Regions from separate parts of the Anaerotignum propionicum DSM 1682 genome, predicted to be linked through region 2. Evidence: a T-box and tRNA genes for the amino acid it is inferred to sense, from the RefSeq annotation. Region 2 holds a T-box; the other holds one or more tRNA genes.
The links. The T-box of region 2 lies ahead of pheS (phenylalanine--tRNA ligase subunit alpha). A T-box ahead of a tRNA ligase gene usually reads a tRNA of that ligase, here a tRNA-Phe.
Positions count from the first base shown of each region.

Region 1: it has a tRNA-Phe gene. The T-box ahead of pheS (phenylalanine--tRNA ligase subunit alpha) is inferred to sense a tRNA for this amino acid. The anticodon was not compared.

Region 1 covers NZ_CP014223.1:545,966-554,809, forward strand. The annotation lists tRNA gene CPRO_RS02490 (tRNA-Tyr) at 58-138, shown strand; gene CPRO_RS02495 (PadR family transcriptional regulator) at 441-779, shown strand; gene CPRO_RS02500 (permease prefix domain 1-containing protein) at 766-1,491, shown strand; gene CPRO_RS02505 (hypothetical protein) at 1,481-2,095, shown strand; tRNA gene CPRO_RS02510 (tRNA-Leu) at 2,268-2,351, shown strand; tRNA gene CPRO_RS02515 (tRNA-Phe) at 2,375-2,450, shown strand; tRNA gene CPRO_RS02520 (tRNA-Gly) at 2,457-2,528, shown strand; gene CPRO_RS02525 (FeoA family protein) at 3,094-3,303, shown strand; gene CPRO_RS02530 (FeoA family protein) at 3,315-3,536, shown strand; gene feoB (ferrous iron transport protein B) at 3,615-5,783, shown strand; gene CPRO_RS14790 (FeoB-associated Cys-rich membrane protein) at 5,801-5,938, shown strand; gene CPRO_RS02540 (IS110 family RNA-guided transposase) at 6,287-7,486, shown strand; gene CPRO_RS02545 (methyl-accepting chemotaxis protein) at 7,859-8,844, shown strand, end outside.
Region 2 covers NZ_CP014223.1:1,548,145-1,556,988, forward strand. The annotation lists gene queA (tRNA preQ1(34) S-adenosylmethionine ribosyltransferase-isomerase QueA) at 1-227, shown strand, start outside; gene CPRO_RS07385 (AAA family ATPase) at 240-1,562, shown strand; T-box leader at 1,904-2,115, shown strand; gene pheS (phenylalanine--tRNA ligase subunit alpha) at 2,165-3,184, shown strand; gene pheT (phenylalanine--tRNA ligase subunit beta) at 3,225-5,624, shown strand; gene CPRO_RS07405 (flagellin N-terminal helical domain-containing protein) at 6,091-7,731, shown strand; gene CPRO_RS07410 (EAL domain-containing protein) at 8,299-8,844, shown strand, end outside.

The sequences.
Region 1 (8,844 bases), 1.0 Mb from region 2:
TATTTTGAGAGCTTACAGGATATGTAATCATTTTCTTTGTAAGCGCACATTTTAATTGGGTGGATTCCCGAGCGGCCAAAGGGGGCAGACTGTAAATCTGTTGCGATAGCTTCGAAGGTTCGAATCCTTCTCCGCCCATATTTTAAACAAACCTTAGGGTTTGTTTTTTTTATGTGAAAAGCCTTAAGCTTGAAAGTACTTTAGAAATAAATAAGATAAATAGAAAATCAAGTAAATTAAATGCTTCCTTTAATTAGCTGAATTAGGTCAAAATTCTGTCCGTTAAAAACACTGTAATGGAGTGTTAACTTTGCTCCTTTAGACACAAAGTCTTCCGAAAGTCTTTATTTGGGGGAGTAAAAATATATTCTTGACATACATAGAATATCTAGGTAAACTATACCTAGTTGTTCTATGCATATATGAAGGGAGTTATCTAAGTGGATAAAGGATTGATTGGTGGCAGCTCTATTTTAATGTTGCTTTCCTTGTTACAGGAAAAGGATTACTATGGCTATGAAATCATTAAAGAAATAGAACAAAGAAGCAACTCTGTTTTTCAATTTAAAGAGGGAACGTTGTACCCAGTTTTACATCGCATGGAAACCCAAGGATTCCTAAAATCTTATAAAGCAAAGTCAGAGACGGGTAAGGAGCGAAAGTATTATCAAATAACAACAAAAGGGAAAGAGCAGCTTGCAAAGGAAAAAGAACAGTGGAGCACCTTTACAGGCTCCGTTCAGAAGGTATTAGGGGGTGCGGGGTATGCATGTACCTGATTGGGAAAAATACCTGAAGGAAGTTTTATCCCACGTGAAATTTAGATATGATCATAACCCTATATACGTTGAGTTAAGCAACCATATGGAAGATCGGTATGAGGATTTTATATCAGATGGAATGGACGAGGAGCAAGGGAAAAGGGCAGTCTTAACTTGTATGGGGGATGCGGATACCCTTGGGGAGGAATTGAACAAAGTTCACTCACCTGTGATTGGCTGGATTTGGCTAAGCTTACGGAATCTACTCATTATACTAATACTTATAAATTTTTTTCCTGTGTTTTCTCTTATTACCACCTCTTTCATTTCAGTCTTTGAAACTTATAAGGATAAAGAAGATAGTCCGTTGGTATATACCATTGATGTAGGCTACAAAGAAAAAGTATATGATACCACATATATCATTGATAAAATTTTATATTATGAGGATAATACAATGGAAATTCGCTATGCTACTTGGACGAATCCGTTTTCTGATAGCATAAAGTGGAGTTTATCAATCAATCCACAGATATATGTTGGTGAAACTCAATTACCCAGAGGTGGGAATGGATGGAAAAGCGGAAGCTACTACGGTCGTGGGCAGGAATTTAGAGAAGATGTGCCTTTAGATGCAACAAAAATTATCATTCCTTTGATCTATAATAATAATAATAAGGAAATTTCCATTGATTTAACAGAGAGGCGGATGATGGCGAATGAATCGTAAAAGGCAAATCTTTCTTTTTATTATCATTATTCCGTTGCTGTATATATCATTTTTGCGGCTGGAAGGGTATTATCTAACAGCTGAGCGGGTTTTCTATGCTTGTGAGAAGGGGCTTCACTATGGGCCCTCTGAAAAGATATTAGCTCAATATGAGCTTTCCAAGGGGAGCAAATTGATTGTAGGGAAATGGGATGGTAATCTTTCAGCAGTTCCAGTGGAGCCGGAATTTGGTGTCCTATGGAAGCTGAAAAGCGGAGGCGTAAGTGGTTTAATTCCTTGTGATAAAGAAGTAAGCACGTATATTGTTAGAGAGGATAGAATCATAGGGCTTACTTCTATTAAAGAAGTGAAGGAGATTTCTTGCAGGATTGAGTACGGAGATAGTAATCATCCATCCATTAAGGAAATTACCATGCAAGTGGATGAGGATGGTTATTTTACGGGAATTTGGGGGGAACAAAAAGGAGAAGATTATTATGTATATATCTCTTATTTGGAAGGTAAAAACAGCAAGGGACAAGTGGTTTACAGGGATGGCAAGTCTCTGGATGGCACGTACTATAATGATGGTGTTTTAAATGACACAGAAGGAAAGAGAGAATAGAGAGGAATTATCCTAAGAAGTAGGACGAAAGAGATGTCGCTAAGAACGAATAAGCATAGCAAAGGAAGCTGTACAAATATTAATACTACAGAAAAAAATCCTGAAAAAAAGTATTGACAAATTAGCTTGTCTTTGATATATTAAATGAGCGGTTTAAACGAGCAAGAAACTTGCCCGAGTGGCGGAATTGGCAGACGCACAGGACTTAAAATCCTGCGGGGTAACACCCGTACCGGTTCGACCCCGGTCTCGGGCATAACCGCTTAAAAATCAATATGTGCCCAGATAGCTCAGTCGGTAGAGCAGAGGACTGAAAATCCTCGTGTCGCTGGTTCGATTCCGGCTCTGGGCACCATATTTTGCGCGAGTGGCTCAGTGGTAGAGCATCGCCTTGCCAAGGCGAGGGTCGCGAGTTCGAATCTCGTCTCGCGCTTGAAAAAAGTGTCTTTATAGACACTTTTTTTATTTGTATACTTTATCTGGAGAAAATCACCTGCTTTGCTTGGGAGGGAAATGATTTTTGGTTTTTATATTTGCTGAAAGACGTTTGCTTTTACTTATAGCAAGAGGACTTTGTATCGTCGTAATTGTTACATGAATAGGGTTTTTAATTCCATTTTAGACACTGCAAGTAACAGCTGCCTATAAGTTGAGGAAAACCAGCTGAACTGGTGCTTCTGATTGTATCTATATTTTAATCAGAATGTAATTGGAGGAACTCTTGATTATTGTGTACTTTATAATAATGAGCGCCTTAGAAAACATTAGTTTTGTTAAATATTTCAAGTCAAACCTTGTATTAATGGTATATACAAGGTTTTTTATTTTATTTATAACCAATAGCCTTTAAGGTTTGCTGTTGAAATTTTTAAAACAACGGACATAGAATCAAGGATATTATCTATAAAAATGGATATAAATCTTGACGGAATGAGTTAGGCGTGATAAACTTTAAATAAGTTAGTTGTGGCTACTATGTGTCGGAAGGGGGAGTGAATATGCCACTAACATTAGCAAGTGCAGGAAGTCCACAAATTATTAAGCGTATTGGTGGAAAGGATGAGACACAGCGCTTTTTATCTTCCCTTGGATTTGTAACAGGAAGTGAAGTCACTGTGATTTCCGAATTTGATGGAAATGTTATTGTAAATGTGAAAGAATCCAGAGTTGCAATCAGTAAGTCGATGGCGAATAGAATTATGGTATAAGGTGGGATATGATGAGAACTTTAAAGGATGCAAAAATAGGTGAACGGATTTCTGTAATTAAAGTTACAGGAGAAGGCCCGGTGAAGCGCAGAATTATGGATATGGGTATTACCAAGGGTGTAGAAATTTTTGTAAGAAAGGTTGCTCCATTGGGTGATCCAGTTGAGGTTACGGTTAGAGGGTATGAGCTTTCTTTAAGAAAAGCAGATGCCCAGATGGTTGTGATTGAGTAAAATATTTATAAAATAGTTAGTAAAAACTAATTTTTTTTGCAGAATGGTTAGTTTAAACTAACGAAAAGGAGGATAATTATGTCAATAAAAATTGCGCTTGCCGGAAATCCAAACAGTGGTAAGACAACATTATTCAATGCTTTGACCGGTTCCAATCAGTTTGTGGGAAACTGGCCGGGTGTTACCGTGGAGAAGAAGGAAGGTAAGCTGAAGGGGCACAAGGATGTAACCATTACGGATTTACCTGGTATTTATTCCTTATCGCCATATACATTAGAAGAGGTTGTGGCAAGAAATTATTTAATGCAAGAAAAACCCGATGCAATTTTAAATATTGTAGACGGTACCAACATTGAAAGAAATTTATATTTAACAACGCAATTGTTAGAATTGGGTTTCCCTATGGTGATTGCCGTAAATATGATGGATGTGGTTAAGAAAAATGGCGATACCATACATATTAAACAGTTGGCTGAAAAGCTTGGATGTACAGTTATGGAAATCTCCGCCTTAAAAGGAACAGGAATCAAGGAAGCGGCTCAGGCAGCAGTTCAGGCGGCAACCCAAGGAGGTTCTCCTAAATACCATAGTTTCTCGGTTCAGGTAGAAGAGGCCTTATCTACCATTTCTGCTCGGTTATCCCAGGGAGTTGAAGAGAAGCAAAAACGTTTTCATGCGATTAAGTTGTTTGAAAGAGACAAGAAGATTTTAGAGGGGAAAGTTTCCGCCTCTGCTTTTGAAGATATTATTTCTAAGATTGAAACTGAATTTGATGACGATAGCGAAAGCATCATTACAAATGAGAGATATATTTATATCGGTGAAATTATAAAAGGCTGTTATAAGAAGCACAACAAAGGTAATTTGTCATTATCTGATCGTATCGATAGGGTTGTTACAAATCGTTGGCTGGCACTGCCCATTTTTGCTTTAGTCATGTTTTTGGTTTATTATGTTTCTGTAACAACAGTAGGTACTTATGCAACAGACTGGGCCAATGACGGTGTGTTTGGCGAGGGTTGGGAATTGTTTGGCTTATGGATTCCCGGTGTTCCTGTTATAGTTGGTGACTTTTTGGCAAGCATTAACTGTGCCGAGTGGTTACAAGGCTTGATTTTAGATGGTATTATTGGCGGCGTTGGTGCTGTATTGGGATTTGTTCCTCAAATGCTTATTTTGTTTATTTTCTTGGCATTTTTGGAAGCTTGCGGTTATATGGCTCGTATCGCATTTATTATGGATAGAATTTTCCGGCGCTTTGGTTTATCAGGAAAGTCATTTATTCCTATGCTCATCGGCTCCGGCTGTGGTGTTCCTGGTATTATGGCATCCAGAACCATTGAAAGCGATAGAGACCGTAAAATGACCATTATTACAACAACATTCATCCCCTGTGGTGCTAAATTGCCTGTTATCGCTTTAATTGCAGGTGCATTATTTAACGGGGCGCCATGGGTTGCACCGAGTGCATATTTTGTGGGAATTGCCGCAATTATTATTTCAGGTATTATACTTAAAAAGACAAAGATGTTTGCAGGAGATCCCGTTCCCTTTGTTATGGAGCTTCCTGCATACCATATGCCTACCGTTTCCAATGTATTACGCAGTATGTGGGAAAGAGGCTGGTCCTTCATTAAGAAGGCTGGTACTATCATTTTACTTTCTGCTATCTGCGTATGGTTCCTTTCCAACTTTGGTTATGTGAATGGCTCTTTTGGCATGGTAGATGATTTAAGCAATGGATTCCTTGCATCCATTGGTAATACAGTTGCTTGGATTTTCTCACCTTTGGGCTGGGGAAATTGGAAGGCAGCAGTGGCAGCTCTTCTTGGATTGGTTGCAAAGGAAAACGTAGTAAGCACCTTTGGTGTTCTCTATGGATTTGCCGAGGTTGCAGAGGATGGTGCTGAAATTTGGGGTACATTGGCATCAAGCTTTACTCAGGTTGCTGCATACAGCTTCTTGGTGTTCAATTTACTGTGTGCCCCTTGCTTTGCAGCAATTGGTGCAATCAGCAGAGAAATGAATAGTGCAAAATGGACATGGTTTGCAATTGGATATCAGACGATCTTTGCTTATGCTGTTTCTTTCTGCGTATATCAAATTGGTTCAGTGATTACCGGGGATTTGGCATTCGGCTTCGGAACAGTAATGGGGATTTTGGTTATCATTGGTTTCCTGTATTTAATGATTCGCTCAAATACAAAAGCAAAAGATAGTAAGGTTTCTGTTAGCGTTGCAGGCTAAAAAAGGAGGTATGGATTATGACACCGGGAACAATTATTGTAGGGCTGATTTTGCTTGGAGTCGTAGTTGCAATTATAAGAAGTTTGAGGAAGAAGAAGGGTGGATGCAGTTGTGGTACAGATTGTTCTTCCTGCAATCACTGTGACCATTCCTAAAAGCTTCGATGGAGCTTCATAAAGTGTAGCTGATATAGGTCTTCTATGAAATGCTTTTATTTCATAGAGGGCCTATTTTAGTACCATAAAAGTGTAAGTGTTAAACACATCATTAGTGCTAAAACATTTGCACTTATTTCTTTATAATAAAGGGAGTAGTTGGTCTGGCGTGGCCTATTTTGGATTTATACATCCGTCACAAAAACCGTCAACCACCCCTTATTATAAGCATTCGATTAAGCAGGTTGAAACTCATAAATGAGCTTTCGTGTAACGAACTAAAATGAATTGTAATAAGTGTGGATGGTAACAACTACAAATATTTTTTGATTTGGAGGGATGGAGTCAATGATTAGTGTTGGAATTGATATTTCAAAAGGAAAGAGTACGGTTTGTATTTTAAAACCATATGGAGAGTTGATTTGTTCACCGTTTGAAATAGAACATACAGAGCAAGGATTATCTGAATTGTCATCTATGCTTTTAAGATTTAATGAAGACGTTAAAGTTGTAATTGAGGCAACAGGAATCTATCATCTTCCGGTGTTTGATTTTCTGCAAGAACGAGGGATTTTTGTAGCTGTAATAAACCCATTTGAAATGAAACAGTACAGAAGTCAAGGACTTAGGGCAATAAAAACAGATAAGCAGGACTCCATTGCAATAGCAAATTACGGAATTGATTACTGGTTTCGCCTCAAAAAATACGAAATGTCCGAAGGTATTTATCAAGAACTTAAAATATTGGGCAGACAGTATTCACATTATATGAGAATGAGAATAGAGAGTGTACAGTCCTTGACACATTTGTTGGACTATACAATGCCTGGTATAAAAAAATTGTTGAAGGGATGGCAAGATTCAACTGGTAAAGACAAATTATCAGATTTTGTAGAGATGTATTGGCATTTCGATAATATAACAAAACTGTCAGAGATAGATTTCATTAATAATTATTTAGCGTGGGCAAAAGAAAAAGGATACCATCAGAACCATAATAAAGCCGTCAAGATTTATTCCCTGGCACAAGATGGTATCCCTACATTGCCTGCTGAAATGGAATCAACTCAGATTATGATTCAGCAGGCAGTTGGTGTATTGAGGCAAGTCAATACTACCTTGAAGACTATTTTAACACGGATGAAAGAACTCGCCAAGCAGTTGCCAGAATATTCTGTAGTAAGGTCAATGGGGGGAGTTGGAGATGTATTAGCACCAAAATTAATAGCAGAAATTGGTGATATTCGTAGATTTCATAGCAGCAGGGCTTTGATTGCATTTGCAGGAATAGATGCTCCACCATACCAATCAGGGCAATTTATAGGAACGAATCGTAAAATAAGCAAGCGAGGTTCCTCGACGCTAAGAAAAATCGGATATGAAGTGATGAGGGTCTTAAAGACACACAGTGCACCAGCAGACAGCTCTGTTTATTGGTATATTTTGAAAAAAGAATCTGAAGGCAAAGCTAAGAAATTGGCAAAAATTGCAGGTCTCAATAAATTTCTGCGGATATACTATGCACGAGTAAAAGAAGTATATCAATAAAATCAAATCTAGTATTAGAAGACTGGCTGAATGAATCCAGTCTTTTTAGTCATGTGTGAAAAAAGATGGTTTATAAAAAAGGAAACCTGCTAGAAGTCAAATTAACTATTGACTTTTCTTAGCAGGTTTTTGCAGAAAGCCCAGGGTGTGCCACTATTTTTTTTATTACGTCATACTAATTTTAAACACTAAGAAAGGTGTAAGGAAATACGTGAGAATCGATGGAAATTCTGTGACAATGTTACGAATCTTTCTGGTTGAACAACAGATTACGGAATAGTATTTGACTTAGCAGAAAAGACCGATATAATAGAGACATAATAGAAAGATATGGAATTTAGGATGTTATTGAAATGCAAATGAGGTGAGTGTATGAGTAAATTAAGCCGCAAAAACATGTTATCTTTTAGAATTTCGTTCATGAACACAGGTATTATTTTTGTAATTATTGGGGCAATATGTTTTTCTTTGGCCGGAATGACAAGAAAGGTGGTAACGAATCAAGTTAAAAAAGAAATCACTTATATTGCTGATGCAAATGCAGCAGTTGCTCGGTCTTACCTACAAAAAATGTATGTTTTTTCAACTAGTCTGTCTTCGGAGGTATCAAGGTATCAAAGCTTAGAGAAAGAAACTTCTGAAAAAATGTTAATGGATTCTTTGAAAAATGTACTGAAAGATCAGAAAATTTTTTCTGCATACTTTGCCTTTGAACCAAATAAATTCTTCCCTGATACACCTAAGGGTCGTTCTTATTATTTATACAGGGATGGTTCGGGTACCGCGTTGGATATAAATGATGACTATGACATTTATGGGTCGGCTGACTATTACGCACCGGCCAGGGATAAAATGTCCACACATATCACAGAGCCTTACTCTTATCAATTGACAAACGGGCAGACCGTTTGGATGGTAACACTAAGCTCTCCCATAACAGATAGTACAGGTAAATTTATTGGTGTTGCCAATTGCGATATTTTGACAGATAGTGTGAATTCTTTGGAGTATGATAATGGAGAATTCAAAACTGCCCATACGTATGTAATGACAGGAAAGGGAACTTTGATTGCAGACAACTTAGACAAAAACGTGATTGGTCAGAGTTTTCAAGTGCATACTGAGAATGATCAAAAAATTTTAGATGCTGCTGCAAGAGGTGCATCCATTTTAGTTGAGGATAAAAACGATTCTTTTAATGATGAAGCCGCTTGGATTGTACATATACCCGTATCCTTAGCGGGAACAGACTCATTATGGTCCAGTGCTTATGTTGTGAGTAAATCTGAGGCTTTGGCTGTGGTGAATCAGATTACCTATACTATGGCGGCAATTGGGTTGTTGGGATTGATTGTTCT
Region 2 (8,844 bases):
TACAGGCAAAAAGTGGATGGACACAGATTTTTATTTATCCAAGCTATACCTTTAAAATTGTGGATTGCCTGATTACAAACTTCCATTTGCCTGAATCCACATTAATTATGCTGGTTTCCGCTTTGATGGGAAAAGATTTGACCATGGAAGTATATGCCGAGGCAGTGAAGGAAAAATATCGCTTCTTCTCCTTTGGAGATGCTTGCTTGTTTTTGACGAAACCATAAGGCGGTGAGGAAATGGATCTTTTTGAATATAATAGAAGCTTAAGAGGAAATGGAGATTCTCCTTTGGCTGCCCGTATGCGCCCAAAAACTCTAGAAGAATTTGTAGGACAGGAACATATTGTGGGAAAGGATAGATTATTATACCGTGCAATCAAAGGAGACCGAATCAGTTCTGTTGTTTTTTACGGCCCTCCCGGCACAGGGAAAACTACCCTAGCAAAAATTATTGCAAACACAACGAAAAGTGAATTCCGTCAAATCAATGCAACTACTGCAGGTATTAAAGATATTAAAGAGGTTGTTTCTGAAGCAAAAGACAGACAGGGGATGTATGGAACAAAAACCATTTTGTTTATTGATGAGATTCACCGGTTTAATAAAACCCAACAGGATGCCCTATTGCCCCATGTGGAGGATGGTACCATCATATTAATCGGAGCAACCACAGAAAACCCCTATTTTGAAGTAAATAAAGCCCTTGTTTCCCGTTCTATTATTTTTCAATTGAAGCCATTGGAACAAAAGGATATTGAGAAGCTTTTATTATGGGCCATAAAGGATGTTGAACGAGGTATGGGCGCATATCAAGGAGAAATTGACCTAGATGCACTGGCTTTTCTTGCAGACACTGCTAATGGAGATGCTAGAACGGCATTAAATGCATTGGAGCTTGCCATACTGACTACTGATAAAGGGAATGATGGTAAAATTCATATTACATTGCCTGTTGCCGAAGAATGCATTCAAAAAAGGGCATTAAACTATGACAAAAACGGTGACAATCATTATGATACCATTTCCGCATTCATCAAAAGCATGAGGGGCTCCGACCCTGACGCCGCTTTATATTATTTGGCAAAAATGATTTATGCCGGAGAAGACCCCAAATTTATAGCTCGAAGAATTGTGATTTGTGCTTCTGAGGATGTAGGGAACGCAGACCCTCATGCCCTTCAGGTTGCAGTTGCAGCCATGCAGGCAGTTGATTTTATTGGATTGCCCGAGGGACGAATCCCCCTTGCCCAAGCGGTGACTTATGTTGCTTGCGCACCCAAAAGCAATGCTGCTTATATGGGAATCAATAAAGCTTTAGAGGATGTGAAAAACATTCGTGTCTCCTCGGTACCTCCTCATTTGAAGGATTCCAGTTATGGCGGTTCAAAAGAAATGGGCAACGGCATTGGTTATTTATATGCCCATAACTACCCCAATCATTATGTGAAACAGCAATATCTGCCCGATGAACTGTTGGGAACGAAATATTATGAACTATCTGACAGTGGCGTGGAAAAAAGAATTAAGGAGTACATGAGACGCTTGAAAGGGGATTCTTAAATACACAATGGTTGTTACTGTCATAGCAAAGAGGTCCTTTTTTTGTTTTACTACTGATATCAGTTAATATTTATAAGTTGTTCAGCTGGGGGATTATTTATCCCATATGGCTGACCAGGGATTATTCCTGAGGAAGACGTAATTTATGTAGCACGAAAATGAACCCTTGACTCTGTGATTGATCAAATTCACGAAAATATGTAAACCTTGAGGGCTTCGCCCTCAAGCAACTATCCGTTTGAAATTGAAATAAAACTTTTCTCCTGAAATTTCAGTGGTAATATTATTTTACCCTTGACTTTCTATTTTGTTGTGATAAAATTATTTTGATATTGAAAGAATGAATGGCTATGAAGGTGAAAAGTATACAAGCAAAAGGCATCAGAGAAAAACGTCATCGGCTGAAAGCGTTTTGGCACAGAAGCTTGTAGAAGTTCCCACCGGAGCTGATTTTCTGAACCATAGTAGGAAAATCCGATTCATGCTCGTTACGCATAAGAGTGCCTGTGTTTGCAGGAATTTGGGTGGTACCACGGAAGTCTTCGTCCCTTTGTCGGATGAGGACTATTTTTTTTGGAAAAAGAATTGAGAGGAGAAGCGTTATGAAGGATATGCTGAAATTAATCCATGATAAGGCAATTGCTGCCTTCCATGAAGCAACGGAAATGAAAGATATTGAAGATATGAAAGTGAAATATCTGGGAAAAAAGGGTGAATTAACTGCCATTTTAAAAGAAATGGGCAAGCTTTCTGCGGAAGAACGTCCCATTATTGGTCAGCTGGCCAATGAAGTAAGACAGGACATTGAAAATAAATTGGAGGAAGCAAAAAAACGTCTGGAAGCGGCTGAAATTTCTAAACGTTTGGAAACCGAAAAAATTGACGTTACCATGCCTGGTAAACCACAACCCAGTGGACATAAGCATCCTATGAGCATTGTAATCGATGAAATTTCAAATATTTTCATGGGTATGGGCTATGAAGTGATTGAAGGCCCAGAGGTAGAACAAGAGTATTATAACTTTGAAGCTTTGAACATTCCTGCAAACCATCCCGCAAGAGATGAACAGGATACCTTCTACATTGGCAATGGCATTTTATTGAGAACACAAACCTCTCCTATTCAGGTTCGTACCATGGAAAAGGGCAAAATGCCTATTCGTATGATTTCCCCCGGTACGGTTTATCGTTCTGATGAGGTGGATGCAACCCATTCTCCTGTGTTCCACCAGTTAGAAGGCCTTGTAATTGATAAAAATATTACCATGGGCGACTTAAAGGGCGCTTTGGCGGTATTTGCGAAAGAATTATTTGGCGAAGACACAAAAGTACGTTTCCGTCCTCATCATTTCCCATTCACAGAACCCAGTGCAGAAATGGATGTAACTTGCTTTGCTTGTGGTGGTGAAGGCTGTCGTGTTTGTAAGGGAGAAGGCTATATCGAGCTTTTAGGCTGTGGTATGGTGCATCCTAAGGTCTTGAAAATGAGCGGAATTGATCCCGACGAATACAGCGGTTTTGCTTTCGGTATGGGCCTTGAGCGTGTTGCAATGCAGCGCTATGGCATTACCGATATGAGACTACTATTTGAAAACGACGTGAAATTCTTGAAACAATTCTAAGGGAAACCAAAAGCTTTTATTTGAAAGGAGAGTTATTATCATGGATTTACCGATGTCATGGTTAAAAGAGTATGCCGATGTAAACGTAGGCATTAAAGAATATGTAGAAGATATTACAATGAGCGGCTCTAAGGTGGAGGGTTACACCACTTTAGCGGGAGAAATTAAAAATGTTGTTTCCGGGTATATCAAAGCCATTGAAAAGCACCCTGATGCAGATAAACTTCAGATTTGTACCATTGATGCTGGGCAAGGTAAGGATTTGACCATTGTAACAGGAGCACAAAATATCAAAGTTGGGGACTATGTGCCCGTTGCTTTAGATGGTTCTGTGATTACTGGAGGAAAAGAAATCAAAACAGGGGCTTTGCGTGGTGTTGAATCTCAAGGTATGCTTTGTTCTGTAGAGGAATTGGGCTGTGACCGTCATGATTTCCCCGAAGCACCTGAGAATGGTATCTATATTTTCCCCGAAGCTGTTGAATTGGGCAAAGATGTCGTAGAATTGTTAGACATTAAAGATGTGGTAGTGGAATTTGAAATCACTTCCAACCGTCCCGATTGCTTTAGCATTTTAGGTTTGGCAAGGGAGACTGCCGCAACCTATAAAGGTGAATTCAGATACCCTGAAATCACAGTAAAAGAAGAGGGGACAGGTAAAATTGAAGAAATGATTTCCGTTGAAATCAAAAACCCTGATCTTTGCCCCAGATATATTGCAAGAGCAGTAAAGAACGTAAAAATCGGGCCTTCTCCTCGCTGGATGCGTAAAAGATTAAGAGCCGCAGGCGTTCGCCCCATTAACAATATCGTAGATATTACAAATTATGTTATGCTGGAAATGGGTCAGCCTATGCATGCATTCAATATTGATTGTATTGCCGATAGAAAAATCATTGTAAGAAATGCAAAAGCTGATGAAAAAATTGTAACGCTGGATGGTGTAGAAAGAACTCTGAATGAATCTATGTTGGTCATTGCTGATCCTGAAAAGGCTGTTGCCATTGCCGGAGTCATGGGGGGCGAAAACTCTATGATTAGCGAAGATGCAGAGGCGATTTTATTTGAATCCGCAAACTTCAATGGCCCCAACGTGCGTATTACTGCAAAAAATGTTGGTCTGCGTACTGATGCTTCCAGCAAATATGAAAAGGGTTTAGACCCCAATTTGGCAATAGATGCGGTAAACCGTGCAGTTCAATTGGTTGAAGTGTTGGGTATTGGCGAGGTTGTTCCCGGCATGGTGGACTCCTACCCCAATCAGCGTAAACCTTGGGAGCTTTCATATTCACCTGAATGGATTAATAAATTCCTTGGAACAGAGATTTCCGAAAAAGAAATGCAGGAAACCTTTGAACGCTTGGGTATGATTGTTGACCCTGTGAAACATTCGGTAATTGTGCCAACCTATCGCCCTGACTTGGAAGCACAGGCAGATTTATCAGAAGAAGTTGCTCGTTTCTTCGGCTATGATAAAATCCCCGATACTTTGGCAGCGGGTACACCTACCGTTGGTAAGAAAAATTATGAGCAAACCATTACTTCTTTGGTAAAGGATACCATGATTGCCGATGGTCTTTGCGAAGCAATGACCTATAGCTTTGAAAGCCCTAAGATTTTCGATAAGCTTTTGATTCCTGCTGACAGTAAATTGAGAGAAACCGTTACCATTTCCAATCCCTTGGGTGAAGATTTCAGCATTATGCGTACTGTTTCCTTCAATGGTATTTTGAACTCACTGTCCACCAATTATAATAGACGTAATGAACAGGCAGGTTTATTCGAGGTTGCAAGAGTTTATTTGCCTAAGGCGTTGCCTTTGACAGAATTGCCCCACGAAATCCCCACATTAACCGTTGGTATGTACGGAAATATGGATTTCTATGACTTAAAGGGAATTGTGGAACATTTGGTTGATGTTTTGGGCTTGGCTGGAAAAGCAGAGTATTTGCCCGAAAAGGAAACTCCTTGGATGCATCCCGGTAGAACTGCATGCTTGAAAATAAACGGAGAAACCGTAGGTTACTTTGGTGAATTACACCCCGTTGTTGCGAAAAATTATGAAATCGGAACAAAGGCGTACATGGCAGTTCTTGATTTGGAAAAAATGACTGCTTATGCAGATAGAAATGTAACTTATAAGCCTTTGCCTAAATTCCCCGGCATGACAAGAGATATTGCTATGCTTGTGAAAGAAGATGTTACCGTAAAAGAAATCAGCGATATTATTAAGAAAAATGGTGGAGAATATCTGGAAAGCGTTACTCTGTTTGACGTTTACAAGGGTGCTCAAATTGAAGCAGGTTATAAATCCGTTGCGTATTCCATTTCCTTCCGCAGTGCCGAGAGAACCTTGGCAGATGCAGATATCGCTGCTGCAATGCAAGCAATTTTGAGCGGTTTGTCTACGGAATTGGATGCTCAGTTGAGAGATAAATAAATGAAAGCAACAAAGAAATAATTTAGAAATGCCTTTTATATGAAAAGCTGATTTATTGTATTTAGTTTTTATACTGATAATAGGCAGGAATAAACGAACTTTTATGGAGCTTTACAGCTTTAGAAACACATAGTTCTATGAAGAAAGAGACCCATTATCTTTGGATGAAGGGGTCTTTTTCTTATGTAGATATAAAAAGAATAAGTCATTTATAAATTTTTCTAAGAAAGTCAATTGCGAAATAAATATTAATAATAAAAAGTAAAAAAATTTTACAAAAACTATTAAGTCGTAGAAAATTTTACCGATTATATAGTTGTACAACAAAAATGGAACATGTTGTATATGCATTGGTAAGAGATATCCTTACCAATTTAACAGGTGAAGCCAGTGCACGGGCTTTGCTTGGATAATAAATCACGGAATGCACGGATGCATTCCGATTGACAAACAAGGAGGTTTTATCATGAGAATTCAACACAATATCGCAGCTTTAAACTCCCACAGACAGTTGGGCGCAAACAATAGTGCAGTAGGCAAGAACCTTGAAAAATTGTCTTCCGGTTACAGAATCAACAGAGCCGGTGACGACGCTGCTGGTTTAGCAATCTCCGAAAAAATGAGAGCGCAAATCAAGGGCTTGGAAACAGCAACAAAAAATGCTAATGATGGTATTTCCTTAGTTCAGACAGCAGAAGGTGCTTTGACAGAAGTTCATTCTATGTTAAATCGTATGGTTGAATTGGCTACACAGTCTTCAAACGGTACATACGATAACAAAGTAGACCGTGCAAACCTTCAGAAGGAAGTAGAATCCTTGAAGTCTGAAATTGATCGTATTGCCGAATCCACAAACTACAATGGTATCAAACTGTTGGATGGTTCTGTTGGTGGTTCCAGTGCAGCTGGTGGCTTGACAGGTGCTTCTATTGTTACATACAAAGGTGCTACAACTGGTGCTGCACCTGGTGCAGACGCTACTGCTGCAACTATTGATTTCTTTGAAAAGGATACAATTAATGTTGATGGCACAGAGGTTAAGGTTGACTGGTCTAAACTTAGTGATTCGGATAAAGCTGCACTTAATAAGAAATGGGATGATACTTCTACTTCGGCAGCAGACAGCAAAACTGCAGCAACTATTTTGCAGAACACAATCAACGAGGCCATTAAAGCACACAATGCTACAAATGGCACAAACCTCAGCGAAATTAAGGTTGAAGCAAGCGGCGCAGATGGTGCTGCTAAGTCCTTTGCTTTTACAAGTGGTCAGAAAGACGGAGATTCTAAGATTTCCTTTACCGGTACTGCAACCAGCGTTTTAGGGGCAACAATGGGAACATCCGAAGTTGCATCCGCTGCTCCTGCAACCAGTCTTAAATTTGCTCCTGCAGATACAGTAGGCAAGTTTACTATGAAGATTGATGATCAGACTGTAGAAGTAAGCGTAGGTTTGTCAGACGGCACTACAGGCGATTTAGTAGCAAAGCTTCAGGCTGGTATTGATGCCGCTTTGACTAACTATGACACTGCAAAAGGTTTAACCGGTACTGACGCTCTTACTAATAAAATCAAAGTATCCTTAAATGCTGATGGTGCTTTAGAATTTGCAAATACAACTGATAAGAAGTTAAGCTTTGAAGATAAAGACGGCGGTGAAGTTGCTAAAACATTGGGTATTTCCACAGAGGGTAAAGCTGTTTCTAGCGGCGGCTTAACTCTTCAGGTAGGCGATACTAGCGACAGCTACCAGAAAGTTACAGTAAGCGTTGGCGACATGAGCTCTAAATCCTTGGGTATTGAAGGCATTTCTGTTGCAAATCAGGAAAGCGCTTCCGCAGCGATTGACAAAATCAAAGCAGCAATCAATACTGTATCTGCAACCCGTGGTGACTTGGGTGCTGTTCAGAACCGTTTGGAACATACAATCAACAACTTGGGTGTTGCAACTGAAAACATGACAGCTGCTGAAAGCCGTGTTCGTGACGTTGACATGGCTAAAGAGATGATGGAATTCACAAAGAATAACATCTTGACTCAGGCTTCTCAGGCAATGCTTGCTCAGGCTAACCAGTTGCCTCAGGGCGTATTGCAGTTATTGCAGTAATCCAATAAGAAACAGTACTTATTTTAAATTTAAAAGCCCATACCTTTGGTATGGGTTTTTCTTTTCTATTTACATTATTTTGAATAAATTACTATTTTTATTAGGTGATGCAGATAGGGGATTGGTATACCTCAAAAAATCTTAATATCAAGTGAATTTTCCACGAATAATAAAAGAAAAATATAATAAATTCAAGTGAAGCCAAATCTAAAATTCCTAAAAAGGAATATTATAAAAGGAAGAATTTTGAAGTATCATAAGGAACTAAGCATTTTATTGACGAAAAATTTTATCAAATGATGCTTCCTAAGAATACAATTTGCAATGCATGTTGATGAATTATTATAAACTTGAAACTGGTTGACTTTTGTCGAATATAATGCTAGAATTTAATGGAAAACTCATGAATTATCAATATAAAGAATGCTGATTAAAATGAGGTTTCACTTTTTTTTAGGTAAAGGAATTGAAAAAATCTAATTGATTTTATTACTTTTTTGCAATCGAAATTTATGAAGAAAAAGAATGAAATTCGGATTTCCCCAAAAAATTGAGGAGGATATTGCTGTGTCTTTAACGAAGACTGTCCTTATTGTTGATGATAATAAAGTAAATAGACAAATGCTATCCTTAATTTTAGGCTCTCAATATGAAATATTGGAAGCAGAAAACGGTGAAGCAGCCCTTGAAGTTTTGCAGAATTCATATGCAGGCATTTCTGTAATACTGCTTGATTTGGTTATGCCCATTATGAATGGGTATGAACTTTTAGCAGAAATACACAGAGATGCTTTTTTACGCAATATTCCTGTTGTTGTAATCTCTCAAAATGAGGTTCTGGATGCTACTGCAAAGGCCAAGGCCCTTTCATATGGGGTGCAAGATTTTATTCAGATGGCGTGTGGCCCTGATGAGATTAAGCGAAGGGTAGAGAACACCGTTTTATTAAAAAAAACTGCAAATATTCTTGATTTGGTTCAGAGAGATACCCTTACGGGTTTGTATTCTAAAAAACACTTTTATAGCTTAGCCGAAAAAACAATAAAACAGAATCCTGAACAAGAATATGACATCATTTGTTGCGATATTGAGCGGTTTAAATTAGTGAACGAG